3 regions of the Lactobacillus sp. B4007 genome follow, and region 2 is predicted to be linked to each of the others. Evidence: riboswitches for the same ligand, from Rfam matches in the RefSeq annotation. Region 2 holds a riboswitch; each other region holds the start of a gene.
The links. Region 2 has a riboswitch for thiamine pyrophosphate ahead of thiM (hydroxyethylthiazole kinase). Riboswitches for the same ligand answer to the same signal wherever they lie in the genome.
Positions count from the first base shown of each region.

Region 1: another riboswitch for thiamine pyrophosphate. It lies ahead of J3U54_RS08840 (ECF transporter S component); the one in region 2 lies ahead of thiM (hydroxyethylthiazole kinase).
Region 3: another riboswitch for thiamine pyrophosphate. It lies ahead of J3U54_RS07125 (ATP-binding cassette domain-containing protein); the one in region 2 lies ahead of thiM (hydroxyethylthiazole kinase).

Region 1 covers NZ_JAFNPA010000006.1:43,599-48,221, reverse strand. The annotation lists gene hpt (hypoxanthine phosphoribosyltransferase) at 1-413, opposite strand, end outside; gene J3U54_RS08845 (M42 family metallopeptidase) at 641-1,723, shown strand; TPP riboswitch at 1,794-1,885, shown strand; gene J3U54_RS08840 (ECF transporter S component) at 1,930-2,508, shown strand; gene J3U54_RS08835 (tyrosine-protein phosphatase) at 2,672-3,418, shown strand; gene J3U54_RS08830 (cupin domain-containing protein) at 3,461-3,949, shown strand; gene udk (uridine kinase) at 4,023-4,623, opposite strand, start outside.
Region 2 covers NZ_JAFNPA010000001.1:499,680-504,302, forward strand. The annotation lists gene J3U54_RS02380 (alpha-L-fucosidase) at 1-993, shown strand, start outside; gene tenA (thiaminase II) at 1,118-1,780, opposite strand; TPP riboswitch at 1,908-2,009, shown strand; gene thiM (hydroxyethylthiazole kinase) at 2,084-2,872, shown strand; gene thiD (bifunctional hydroxymethylpyrimidine kinase/phosphomethylpyrimidine kinase) at 2,887-3,696, shown strand; gene thiE (thiamine phosphate synthase) at 3,703-4,362, shown strand; gene J3U54_RS02405 (hypothetical protein) at 4,477-4,623, opposite strand, start outside.
Region 3 covers NZ_JAFNPA010000004.1:44,282-48,904, forward strand. The annotation lists gene J3U54_RS07115 (glycoside hydrolase family 32 protein) at 1-727, shown strand, start outside; gene J3U54_RS07120 (energy-coupling factor transporter transmembrane component T family protein) at 782-1,435, opposite strand; gene J3U54_RS07125 (ATP-binding cassette domain-containing protein) at 1,444-2,811, opposite strand; TPP riboswitch at 2,848-2,938, opposite strand; gene J3U54_RS07130 (AraC family transcriptional regulator) at 3,106-4,044, shown strand; gene htpX (zinc metalloprotease HtpX) at 4,102-4,623, opposite strand, start outside.

The DNA.
Region 1 (4,623 bases), on a different contig from region 2:
GCTTCCTTATTCAGTAAAACGCAGCACTTAACGCTTTTAGCACCACGCTTTTGGAGCAAATCCTTCATATATTTCAAGGTTAATCCGGTATCAACGATATCTTCAACGATTAAAACATCACGATCTTTGACATCTGTTGCCAAGTCAGAAATGATTTTTACTTCGCCAGAAGATTCAAAACTATCGCCGTAACTAGAAACGTCCATAAAATCAATTTCTTCTTTGACGTTCATTTCACGCACTAGGTCAGTTAAAAAGAAAATTGCTCCTTTTAACGCACCTATAACTAACGGCTTTTTACCAGCATAATCTTCAGTTAATTGCTTACCCAATTTGACACACATTTGGTGAATATCATCTTCGGTAAACAATTTATGATCAATAATATTATCAATATTGTCGTTTTTCGGCATTTATTTACCCTTCACTTAAAACTCAAAATTCCTAATAAAATCGATTATATCATTTTTAATATAAAAAAGTAGCTCGTTTTAAACTTTTTTAGCAGTTTTGTACCCAAATTACGGACAAAATTGTTAATTTTGCTAAAAGCAGTAGGATTATTTCAGAAATAGCTTAAATTACTGCTTTTTGCTACAATGAAACATAAGGTTTAATAAGCGAAAGGTCAATTACAACGATGGAAAAAGAACAAGAAATAAAAATGCTCAAAGCTTTTTCGGATGCTAATTCAACTTCCGGCTTTGAAGGTGAATTTGTTAAGTTTTTTACTGATACAGTAAAGGATATTGCTGATGTAAAAGTTGATGGGATGCTCAACGTTTACGCTGCTAAAAAAGAAAATCAGGCTGGCCGGCCAATCATTCAGCTTGATGCCCACTCTGATGCCGTAGGTTTTATAACTCAGGCAGTCAGACCAAACGGAATGATCAAGTTTGTTCCGCTTGGCGGCTGGGTTAAATATAATATTCCAGCTTTACGGGTAAAGATTAGAAACCGTGACGGTGAATATGTTCCTGGCGTAGTGGCAACAAAGCCACCACACTTCATGACTGAAGAAGAACGAGACAATGTACCAGAAGTAGAAGATATGTCAGTTGATGTTGGTTCTAGTTCTCGTGAAGAAACAATTAATGACTATAAAATTGATACGGGTTGTCCCATTTTTGTTGACGTCAAGTGCGAATACAATGAAAAAACTGGTCTTTTCTTCGGTAAGGATTTTGATGACCGGTTTGGTGCAGCTGCAATGGCTGATGTTTTGGATAATCTCAACGGCGAAAAAACTGACTTTAACGTTGTAGCCGCACTTTCAAGTCAAGAAGAAGTCGGCTTACGGGGAGCGTATGTAACAGCTAGAAGTATTAAGCCAGACCTAGGGATTGTGCTTGAATCATGTCCAGCAGATGATACATTTACTCCAAAATGGCTTTCTCAGACAGGCTTAAAGCGTGGACCAATGCTGCGTGATATGGATACTTCATTTTTGCCTAATCCAAAATTCCAACAATACGCATGTGAAATAGCGGATAAAAACAATATTCCATATACTCGTTCGGTTCGGACCGGTGGCGGACAAGATGGTGCAGCAATTTACTATGAAAATGGTGCGCCAACAATTGTTATCGGAATTCCAGTGCGTTACGAGCATTCGGCCTACTGCTTCAGCGCATATCAAGACTTTAAGGCCTCAGTTGACTTAACTTGTGCAATTATCCGTGATTTGACTAAAGAAAAGTTGGCTAGTTTTAGTCAATTTTAATTAAATTGCTAGTTAATTGAATAACTTAAAATGTTTGCTTGATATTGTGTTATAATAGACAAAAAGATAAGAAAGTCACTAGGGGTGCCACATTTAGCTGAGAAATACCCTCCGAACCTGAACAGGACAATACCTGCGCTAGGGAAGTGTTATTAAGTATATTAGAGTGCTCCTACTGACTTAGAATGTTAGTTAGGAGTATTTTTATGTTTACAAGATCATCAAAATGGAACGTTAAAGCAATTATCCTGATTGCTTTAATTGGAATTATTATGGGAGTAATCTACACTTATGGATTTAATTGGGCTTACAATTTAATTAAGTTATTACTGCTTCCGACCGGCTTTGCTCCGGTAACAGATACTGTTTTTTCTGGATTATGGCTAATGGCAGCTCCCTTAGCGATGTATTTCGTGCCAACGGTTGGTTCAGGAACAATTGGTGAAACATTGGCAGCAGTTGTCGAAATGGCTATTGGCGGCCAATGGGGCGCAGTAACAATTTTGTCTGGTGTGATTCAAGGTGCAACTAATGAAATTGGCTTTTTCCCGCAAAAAAGTCGTTATCAAGCATTTTCTTGGCAAAGCGTACTAACAGGGGCCTTTTTTGCCGGCCTTGGTAGTTTTATTCCAACGTATTTTTTGTACGGCTGGAGTAAGTATAGCATCCAACTGCAAGTTATCATGTTTATTACTTGTATACTCTCTGCGCTTGTCTTTGACGGCGTTTTGGTAAAATTGATTACTAACTTATTTGATCAGGCATTAAAGCCCAAAATTGCTTAAATTAAAATTAGCACCGCAAAATATTTTTTGCGGTTTTTTTATAAAAAAGACTAAGAAACACAAATTAGTTTGCGAAAATCATGGACGTAGAATTCAATAAAAATTATAATATTCCTTTATGAAAACCAAAAAGTTTTAATAAATAATAAGTTTAAGGAGAATTATGACTACAGAGATAACAAATTGGCGTTCATTAGGTGGCTATGTTAGTTCGGATGGAAGAAAGGTTAAAGAAGGGCTACTTTTTCGTTGTGGTCAACTATTTGATTTAACCGATGAACAAAAAGATCGTGTTCAGAACTACTACAAAATAAAGCGACTGGTTGATTTTCGCGGTGATGAGGAGAGACAAGAATATCCAGACTATCTTTGGTCAGAATTAGATTATGAAATAATTGATGTGCTGAAAGATACTGGCACAAATCAGGCTAGTGTTGATGAAATCGTTTCGGCCAACAGCCATGTTGAACAGGACATGTTGAAAACCTATGAAGAATTAGCATTGGCAGAATCTGCTAAGCAAGGCTATCACGACTTTTTGCTAACGTTAATGACTGATCCAGTTCCAGTTGCCTTTCATTGTTTTGCTGGTAAGGATCGAACAGGGGTAGCTGCAGCCTTAATTTTAAAGAGCTTGGATGTTAGTGAGGAGCAGATTTTTATCGACTACTTAAAAACAATTTCTGCTCGTAAAAAAGCTAACGAAGAAATATTAGAATACTTAAAAGATAAGATGGATCCTAATAACCTCAATGATGTAGCAATTGCGTTAACTGTTGAACGCCAATACCTGGAAAGATACTTTTCAACCGTTAAAAAGCATTACGGTGATTTTGATCACTACTTTACTGACGGCTTGAAACTGCCACAAGATTTTAAAGAGCAAATGCAAAAGAATTACTTGGTTTAACTTAATGAAGTTAGCTGATTGAGCGTGGAGAGAGCAAAAATTATGAACCGAGAAGATTATATTAAAAGTTTGAACCTTGAGCCTCACCAAGAAGGAGGCTGGTTCCGTCAAATATATACTAGTGATGAGCAGTTCTTTGCTCAAGATAGCCAAGCAGATAGATTTTACTACACTTCAATTTATTTCTTACTTGATGATCAGAGCTGTTCCCATTTTCACCGCTTAAACCATGATGAACTATGGTATTACCATGACGGCACGGCGATTACAATTCATTGTATTGCTCCAGATGGTCATTATTATGCAGTTAAATTAGGTAAAAGAATTGACCAAGGTGAAGTCTTGCAATTTAAGGTACCAAAAAACACCATCTTTGCCTCAGAAGTCACGGAGCCAGATAGTTTCTGTCTAGTTAGCTGCATGGTTTCTCCTGGCTTTGACTATGATGATTTTGAAATGCCCCACAAACAAGATTTGTTAAAACAATATCCAGATTATGCTGAAGTAATTAAGCGGCTGGCAAATGATTAAAATGAATAAGAAAACGCCAAATTCTAAAGTTAGAATTTGGCGTTTTTTGATGCTAATTTGGTTTATCAGTTTTTTATCTAATATTTTCGCTTAAAACAGAGTGTACCTTAGTGGTGAGCATGTCGATGGCAACATTATTTTCGCCGCCTTCAGGGATGATAATGTCTGCATAGCGTTTGGTTGGTTCAATAAATTGGTGATACATTGGCTTAACTGTATCTAAATATTGTTCAATGACCGAATCAATCGATCTGCCCCGTTCCTTAATGTCACGCTCTAATCGTCTGATAAAACGAATATCATCATCCGTATCAACGTAAACTTTAATATCCATTAAATTACGAATCTCTTCACTTGCCAGTACTAATATTCCTTCAAGAATAATAATATCGGCAGGCTCGATATGGATAGTTTCTTTGCTCCTTGTGTGTTCTTTGAAGTCGTAAACGGGCATTTCAATTGGCTCGTATTGTAATAACCGATTTAATTGCTCCTCTAAAAGGGGAATATCAAAAGCATCAGGGTGGTCATAATTGATATTCTGTCTGATGTTCATCGGAATACCAGTATTATCTTTGTAATATGAATCTTGCGTCATAATTAAGACGTGTTCATTTTCCTGCATTTGGTCAACAATTTTGTGAGCGATGGTAGTTTTACCGCTGCCTGAACCA
Region 2 (4,623 bases):
GGCTTTTACCTCTTTGATACCAAGAATATTAATAACTTTGACAGCGTCCATACCCCATTTCACAAAGATGTTATCAAGATTTTTACCGATGAATGCCACCGGCAAAAGATTGCTCCCTTTATCTATTACGCTACTTATGATTGGAATAACGTTAAGTACCGCGACGACTTTAACGGCTATTTAGCCGAAATGCGTCAACTAATTAAACTTTTATGCACTAATTACGGCGAAATTGGTGGTTTCTGGTTCGATGGTAATTGGGATAAGCCACATGCAGATTGGCAAGAAGATTTGCTTTACCAAGAAATTCGGCAATTACAACCTAATGCCATTATTACCAATAATACCGGACTAGAAAAACAAGGCGTAACGGAAGGTCGAGAAGTTGACGTATTAACATTTGAGCGTGGCAATCCAACTGCAATTAAGCATGTTCAAAACCAACGCTATTTAGCCGCTGAAACTTCGCTAACACTCAATAAACACTGGGGCAATGCCCAAAATGACCTTAATTATCTTTCTGGGCACCAGTTAATTGAGCAAATTTGCCGGACGCGCAAGGTCGGCGCTAACTTATTAATTAATGTTGGACCAGAATTTGATGGTTCACTGAATATCCACTGTCGTTCACTAATCGAACTAGTTGGTCAATGGATGGCTATCAACCATGAAGCAATTTACCATACCAATAATTATGAGCATTCAACCTACTCCACTATTTCTAATGACCATGATTTTATTAAAGGTAATTACTTATTTGTTGATGACCTAGGAAATATTGGCAACAGCAACGTCGTTCTAGGTGGCGAACAGGCACGTGAATTAGTTTTCACTAATTTTGCAAAACAAAAAATTGACCATATCGCTTGGCTAGACAACCAAGAGCCATTAGCATTTAAACAAGATCAAACAGCTAACACACTTAAAATTGCTGCCGATGGCTTTGAATATGGCACTAATTTAGTCGAGCGCGTGGCCAAAATCTATTATTAAGAACTCTCTTACTATATTTTTCGTTCAAATCAAGCGCTAATTATTATGCGCTCTCCAAGCTTAGCTTTGCTATTTGTAGTGAAGCTAGGCTTTTTTAATTAAAAAAATTCTTTAAGGCAGAAAACTATTGCCACTGCTCTTGCTCATACGCCATTTGCCAAAACCGGCATTCATAATAGCTGCTGCGCACAAAGGCTTTCTGCATCTGCCCACGCTCTCGTTCTGAAGCTTGCGCAGCTAAGTCATTGGTCAACTTTAACATGCGACTAACATTGACGTCATACCAGTCGCTATCATAGGTCTCGATCCATTTCTGGTAAAGTGCAACCGGTGAACCCGTTTGCGCCAATGCTTGACCAATTTCCTGGTAAAGCCAGTAGCAAGGCAAAATGGCACAGACACAAGGTACAAGGCCATCTTTTTCAAGCGTTTTAAACAGATGATTGACATAGGCATACGCCGTTGGCGCTGCGTCAGTTTCTTTAATCTCATTGGATGTGACTTTTAATTCCGCTAAAAAATGTTGCTGCATCGTTATTTCACATTCTTGCAAATCTTGGGCACCTGCCAGCAAGAATCGTTGCACTTCTTGACTAGTAGTTTTCTTTGCCATTAGCCGGTGAATTTTGCTAAATTCAGCTAAATAGTACCTGTCTTGCAATAAGTAAAACCGAAAAGTAGCCAATGGCAATTGGCCACTTTGCAGCTCTTTAACAAAGGGCTGCTCCATGCTTTTTTTCCACAGATCCTTTGCCGCATAACGCAATTGTGCCGTAAATTCAGTCATTATTATCTCCCTCGCCCAATTAATAGTTGCGTGTTTTTTAGTAGTTAGTTTACCTTAGTCGAGTCACTGCAGCAATTCGGTTAAATTAGTTATTGTCTTGCCCAGCAAAAGTAGCTATAATTGAAACCGATAACACGAGGGGTGCCTTTTTGAAGGCTGAGATGGCGGATAGCCAGACCCTTTGAACCTGTAAGCTAATTCTTGCGTAGGAACGTGTCAAAATCCACTTATGCTTTGACACAAATATGTCAAAGCTTTTTTATTGACCTGAAATCGGCGCAGGAGATTTTTAAAGGAGAGATTATGAAACTAGATCTGTTAGCTAAATTACGTGAAACTAATCCAATTGTCCTTAATGCCGCCAATTTTGTGACCGTTCAAGATGTCGCTAACGGCTTAAATGCGCTGGGTGCCTCGCCTATCATGAGTAAGGAAATTGCTGAGGTCGAAGAAATGGTTCAGATGGCATCAAGCATTGCCATCAACCTCGGGACTTTGACTAAATTGCAAATTATGCAAATGAAAGAAATGGGGCTACTTGCCGCGCAAGCTCAAAAACCGGTTGTCCTTGATCCCGTTGCCGTTGGCGCAGTCAATTACCGCCTGCAAACCGCACAAAAATTGCTAGAAGCTTTCCCAGCTACAATCATTCGTGGTAACGCTGGTGAAATTGCCGCTTTAGGTGGTTTTGCCTGGAATGCCAAAGGTATTGATGCGGGTTCAGGCAGTGGCGATCTTGACGAAATTACGCGTAAAACTGCGCAAAAATTGCATTGTACAATTATTGCCAGTGGCGTAACAGACACAATTAGCGATGGCCAAAATATCGCTCATGTTTACAATGGTACCCCGCTATTTCAGGCACACGTTGGTTCAGGTGACATGCTCTCAAGCATTGTTGCCGCCTTTGCGGCCGTCTGCGATAATTCTTTTGAAGCTGCGCAAACAGCTTGCCTAGTTTTTGCAGCTACTGGAGAATTGCTCGTTAATGATCATCCTGAAGTAGGCCCTGGAACATTTAGCATGTATTTGATGGATTATTTAGCTAAAGTCAAAGAAACCGAGATTACAGCTATTGCTAAATTTGATTAAGGAGGTTAGCAATAATGACAGAAGAACTAAATTCATTTCCCCAAGTTTTGACCATTGCTGGGACTGATTCCGGTGGTGGAGCCGGAATTATGGCGGATCTAAAAACTTTTCAGATGCAACATGTTTTTGGGACAGCGGTGGTTGTAGCTGTGACTGCCCAAAATACGCTCGGAGTCCAAGACTCGTTTTTATTACCACTTGAAATGGTCGATGCCCAATTTGCGTCATTAGCCTCAGACTTTAAGATTAAGGCTTGTAAAACGGGTATGTTGGGAGATGCAGCGCACGTCCATCAAGTAGCTCTTAATCTGCAAAAATATGACTTTGGTCCGGTAACCATCGACCCAGTTATGGTGGCTAAAGGCGGAGCACCTCTTCTTAGCCAAGATGCTATTGCCACCGTTAAAAATGAACTATTGCCGCTAGCTAACCTCATTACGCCTAACTTGCCTGAAGCAGAAGCTCTTACCGGAATTAAGGCTACTAGTGAACAAGAATATCCCCAATTAGCACGAAGCTTGCAAAAAATGGGTGTAAAAAACGTGCTTATTAAAGGCGGACATTCTAACGCTGAAGTTGTGCGCGATTACGCTTTATTAGCAGATGGTACCGACTTTTGGGTTAGCAGTCCACGGACGCACACTAACAGGACTCACGGTACTGGTGATACTCTTGCAGCCGCCATTACTGCTCAATTAGCTCTGGGCCATACTCTCAGTGAAGCAATTAAAATCGGCAAACAGTATGTCACCAAGGCGATTGAACAAACGATTCAGGTTGGTCACGGTCATGGACCACTTAATCATTGGGTTAAGGTAGATTAGGAGGAGATTATGGCTCAATTTAACGCAACACAATTAACCGCATATTTCGTCTGCGGGACACAAGACTTGCCAGCCGGAAAGACTTTACCTGAATTAGTCGAAGAAGCTTTAAAAGCAGGTATCACTGCTTATCAGTTTCGTGATAAAGGGCCAAAGTCAACGTTAAACGAAGATGACCGCTTACCAATGGCAAAAGAACTTCATGAACTTTGCCAAAAATTCCATGTTCCTTTCTTCGTTGATGATGATGTTAAACTTGCCCAGAAGGTTGGTGCCGAAGGAATTCATGTTGGACAAGACGATGAAGATATTTCCCGGGTAATAAAAGATGTGCAAGGAAAAATGATTGTCGGTTATTCTTGTTCAACAAGTGCTGAAATAAGTCTTGCGGATCATATTAGCGGAATTGATTATTACGGTAGTGGTCCCATCTTTGCTACTCAGTCTAAAGATGATGCTGATCCAGAAATTGGAATTGCTGGACTGACAAAATTGGTCCAACAAACTGACCGTCCAATTGTTGCAATTGGGGGTATTACAGAAAAAGATTTACCCCAAATTGCAAGCACTAAAGCTGCCGGCGCCGCTGTTATTTCAATGATTGCACAAAGCGATAATATTGCAGAAACTGTGGCCGCAATGCTAAACACTAATTGGCAGCATTAAAACTGCCCGCTATTTTAAGCACACAAAAACTCCGTTTATTAGCGGAGTTTTTTATTGATTTAATTTTAAATAATTAACTACTGTCTCATATTACTTTAGCCCTAATATTCTTATTTACACATTTTTTAAATAAGTTTCATAGACCGGACACAGTTCAAAGGCATAATTACGGTAAGTTCTAGTTGCCAACTTATCTGTTGAGTCAAATTCACCAGTTAAAGTCTGATATTTTGCTTGCGCCCAGCTTAATTGCCGTTGTTG
Region 3 (4,623 bases), on a different contig from region 2:
CGATGGTTTACGCTTTTTAAACGAGTTTCAAACAGGCTATTTTAGTGGCAAAATGGATTATCAGCAGAACAAATTTGCTCACGGGGCGTTTACAGAATTAGACCATGGACATGATTTTTATGCAGCCCAAACAATGCTTGCTCCAGATCATCGGCGGATTTTAATTGGCTGGATGGATATGTGGAATGCCAACTTCCCGGAACAAGCCGACGGCTGGTCGGGTGCGCTGACAGTTCCGCGGGAATTAAGTTATGCTTCTGGTCATTTGTATATGAAGCCGATTGCTGAATTAATGAGTTTGCGAACTGAAAAAATTATGGCTGAAGAGGGAGTGGTAACATCCCTTGAGGTCACGACGCCGGATCCGCAGCATTGTGAACTGCTTTTTGAAGCCAATACGTCATCTTGGTCGGGTAATGAAATTAGTTTTACGCTCGAGAGCAAACAGCAAGATTTGGTTTCATTAACTTGGAATAAAAAAACTGGGCAAGTAACGGTTATCCGCGCTGATAAACCTGATGGGGATGATAAACGCTATGGTAATCTCCAGACTAGCGCAAGCTTAAAACTGCATATCTTCATTGATACGAGTTCGATTGAGTTCTTCTTAAATGATGGTGAATTGGTCTTTTCAGAGCGTTATTATACCGAGAATCAACCGCAAATCTTCTTTAGCACTGATAAAGGAATTAAGGCAAAAGTCGAAGGTTATACTTTGGCGCAATAAACTCTAGCTAAAAAGAGCAGCAGTGGTGGTTAAAACATCACTGCTGCTCTTTTATTATTTTAATGTAAATAAGGCAACGTTAGTGGCTAATAAAAGACCAGCAGCCCATAGCCAATCGCTGCGTTTAACGGGAACAGCTACGATGACAGAGCGCTTGGCATCTTCGCGAAAGCCGTGCGATTCCATTCCCTGTGCCAAGTTTTCGGCCGAATTAAGCGCGACTAGGATAGCCTTAAAATAGAGAATGGGAGACCAAAAACTAAGATAAACACCACGCATCATTGCCGCTGTGCGAATTTGTTTAACGGCAGTTTGCATGCGTGGAATAATGTTGAGTGCTGCTAGGACCCCGTATGCGAATTTGCTAGGTAAATGAAAATTCTGTTCAAATGAACGTGCCAATTCTTCGGCACTAGTTTTTTGGGCGACACAGCAGATTGTCAGCGTATAGACGTAGATTCTGCTAGAAAGACTTAAAGCGTTGGTTAAATTGGGCTGAGGTGCAAACCAGTAGAGTGTGGCAAACACGGTAAAGGCCGCAATTAACGGCACGGTAAAAGTTAATAGGAGATTTTTAACTTTCATGTGGCAGTAAAGTAAATAGCACGTGCAAAAGCCGATAATTAGCACATTGGTAATTAGACTGGTTTTAAAAGATATTTCAACCGAAATAATTAAAGCGACAAAGAATTTAAAACTGGGATTCATAACTAGCCTCACTTGTCTACGTATGTTAATTGTTGCTGGTCAAATACAAGGTGGTAATCGCACCAATCTGCCAAATTAGTTAGTTCATGGCTGATAATCAGAAGTGTCTGCCCTCTTTTTTCCTGGCTTTCGCGCAACAGACCCATTACTTTTTGTGCCGATTCGTGATCTAAGCCGCTTAAGGGTTCATCAATTAATAAAACGTCTTGATCAGCAATTAGCATTAATAAAATTTGTAATTTCTTTTGTTGACCGCCCGAAAGTGAGTAGACGACTTGGTCTAGTGTCTGGTCAAGATCAAGGTCTTTCACCTCTTTTGCAATTTTTTGATCAGAATAAAAGTTGCTGGTGCGCATTTTTTTACTTAGGTTAAGCTCATCTTCAACGGAAACGTTAATAAATTGATCACTTGCACTTTGAAATATCTGCCCGACTTGACGCAAATATTTTCGCATGCGTAAGTTGCGAATTTCTTTTTGGCGGTAAGTCAAGCTACCAGTGTATGTGAGCATTTTGGTTAGCGCATTGAAAAGCGATGTTTTCCCCACGCCATTAGGGCCAGTGATTAGGGTGGCTTTGCCTGCCACAATCTTTAGGTGCTCCTGTTTTAGCAGTAACCGGTTCTGCTTAATTAAGGTATTAGTAAGTTCAAAGCAGCTTGTTTCATTAGTTGGTAGGGCAAAAGAATAATGCTCGTGGTGGTCATTTTGCCGAAGAAGCTGCTTTTTTTCGGCAGTGCTTAAGGCAGTAACCTGGTGACCGGTAAATTTAAACAAACAGTCACAAATACCCTCATAATCGGCTAGAACATGGTCGCTTAGAATAATTGTTTTTCCTAAGTCACGAAGATGAGCCAACTTTTTAATTAAAAATTGGCGGGCAGCAGGGTCGCAACTTGCAAAAGGCTCATCAAGCAGAAAAAGATCGACATCCATTGCAATTAAAACAGCAAGAGCTACTCGTTGCTGCTCACCGCCAGACATAGTATTGATTTTTTGATCAAGCAGCTGGTCGATCTGGGCAAAAGAAGTTGCTTTTTGCAATCGTTTTGAGTAGTGCTCACGGTCAATTTCCAGGTTTTCAAGTGCAAAAATGATCTCTTCACGCGGTGTTGCCATTGTGAATTGCTCGCCAGCATTTTGAAACATCATTGCACTCTTAAGCCCATTAAGATCGATAGTTCCACTAACTTTACCAGCATATTTAGGATAAAGGCCAGCTAAAATTTTTAATAGCGTCGATTTACCGCAACCTGTTGGCCCGATTAATAAGGAAAATTTGCCCGTCGGGATATTAAGATTAACATCTTGCAAAATAGGCTTTTTTTCATCGTATGAAAAAGTAAGGTTTTTAGTTTTCAGCAATTTTTTAACCAATCTAAAAAAGTCGCCATGGCATAATGCCAGGCGACGTTAAAATTCGATGCTTTTCCCTTCGCTGGCATTATCCATAGCAGGTTCAGTGGGTATATTCTCAGCCAAGATGGCACCCCAATATTTCAGGTCAATTATACATAAAAGCAATTTTCTTGTCTAGTTGCGGCAAATTAGGCGTCGTTAATAGCACTTAAGGCTCAACTTCTATCACAGATATTAAAAACATATAAATAGCGGCGCTTTTTGCTATATAATAAAATTATGAAAATAAATTACTAATTAGAAGGTGACATCATGGCAGCAGTTAAGCTAGAACAATATTTGGCAAGTGTATTGGATTCAACTAATGTGGATACGAATGAAGTCCGGCTAAAGCCCGGAAACAAGGCCTTTAACCTGTTTAGGGTTTACCTTGAAAATCATAATACGGGCATTCACCGGTACCAAACCAGCAATCCCACAATTTTGTACGAAGCTGAAGGCATGGCAAAAACTAAAATTAACGGACAAAACTTAACTTTAAAAGCGGGTAATTTGCTGTTTTTGCAAGAAAAATGTGGCTATGAGGTCGAAAAACAAGGGAAAAATGATCTTTTGGTCAAATTAGAATTTAGTTCAAAGGTTAATTGCGCTGATTTTTTGGGAGAAAAAACAACGCTCAATTCACGTGAACAAAAAGTAGCCGAACAGCTTGTTCAGATCCTCAAAACTAAGAGACTATTAAGTTTGCGCTGCTCACAAATGTCGCGCCCGAGTCAGTTAATGAAAAAAGTTATTGATGAATATTTAAACCACAATCTTTTTACGCGCAGTATTATTGCCGCAGAATTGCGAATACTTGTGATTACGGCAATTAGAAATCAAGACTTGGAAACAGCGCCAGCTAATCAACATAAGTTTGCGCAAACGGCGTTAGAACGTTACATTGATGCAAACTATACTGATATTACTTTAAATGAAACAGCAGAACACTTTGGACTCAACCCGAATTACTTTTCCAGTTTAGTTAAGCAAAAAACTGGTAAGAGCTTTGTTGAACATGTTGATGAACGCCGGATGCAGGAGGCACGCAATTTGCTTGCTCGACCTGACATTTCGGTTAAAGAAATCATTGCGCGGGTCGGTTATAACGGTAAATCGTTCTTTTACAAAAAATTTAATGAATATTACCATGAAACGCCGGTACAAATGCGTGCAGAACTGTTTAGACAGGCCAATATCAATTTAAAGTAAGAGCAATATTTTTATCAAAAAAGGAGCGGACTATTTTGCAGAGCGCTCCTTTTTAAGTTACATTTTTTCCAAACGTTTAATTCGGTCACTTGTAGGCGGGTGACTGTCGAATAAGTGGGTAAGACCATGCCGCTTACGTAGCGGATCTTCGATATACATGCCAGCACTACTTGGATCAGCAGCTTTCATGGGGTCAGAACCGTCAATTTTTGTCAAAGCAGAAATCAAACCGTGAGGATTACGGGTCAACTCAACTGAAGAAGCATCTGCTAAATATTCACGGTTGCGTGATAAAGCCATCTGAGCAAGACTGGCACAAATAGGGCCTAAAATAAGTACAAAAATGATCGCCACGATTTTGAAAATAACGACAATAGTATTGCCATTATCGTTATCACTGTCGCGATCATCATCAATCCACCAAATATAGCGACTAGCAATGCCTGATAAATATGAAATGACGCCAACCAGTACGGCTGCAATAGTGGAAACCAAGATGTCATAATTTCTAATATGTGAGATTTCGTGACCTAAAACGCCCTCAAGTTCCTCGCGATTCATCATGTCAAGTAAGCCCTG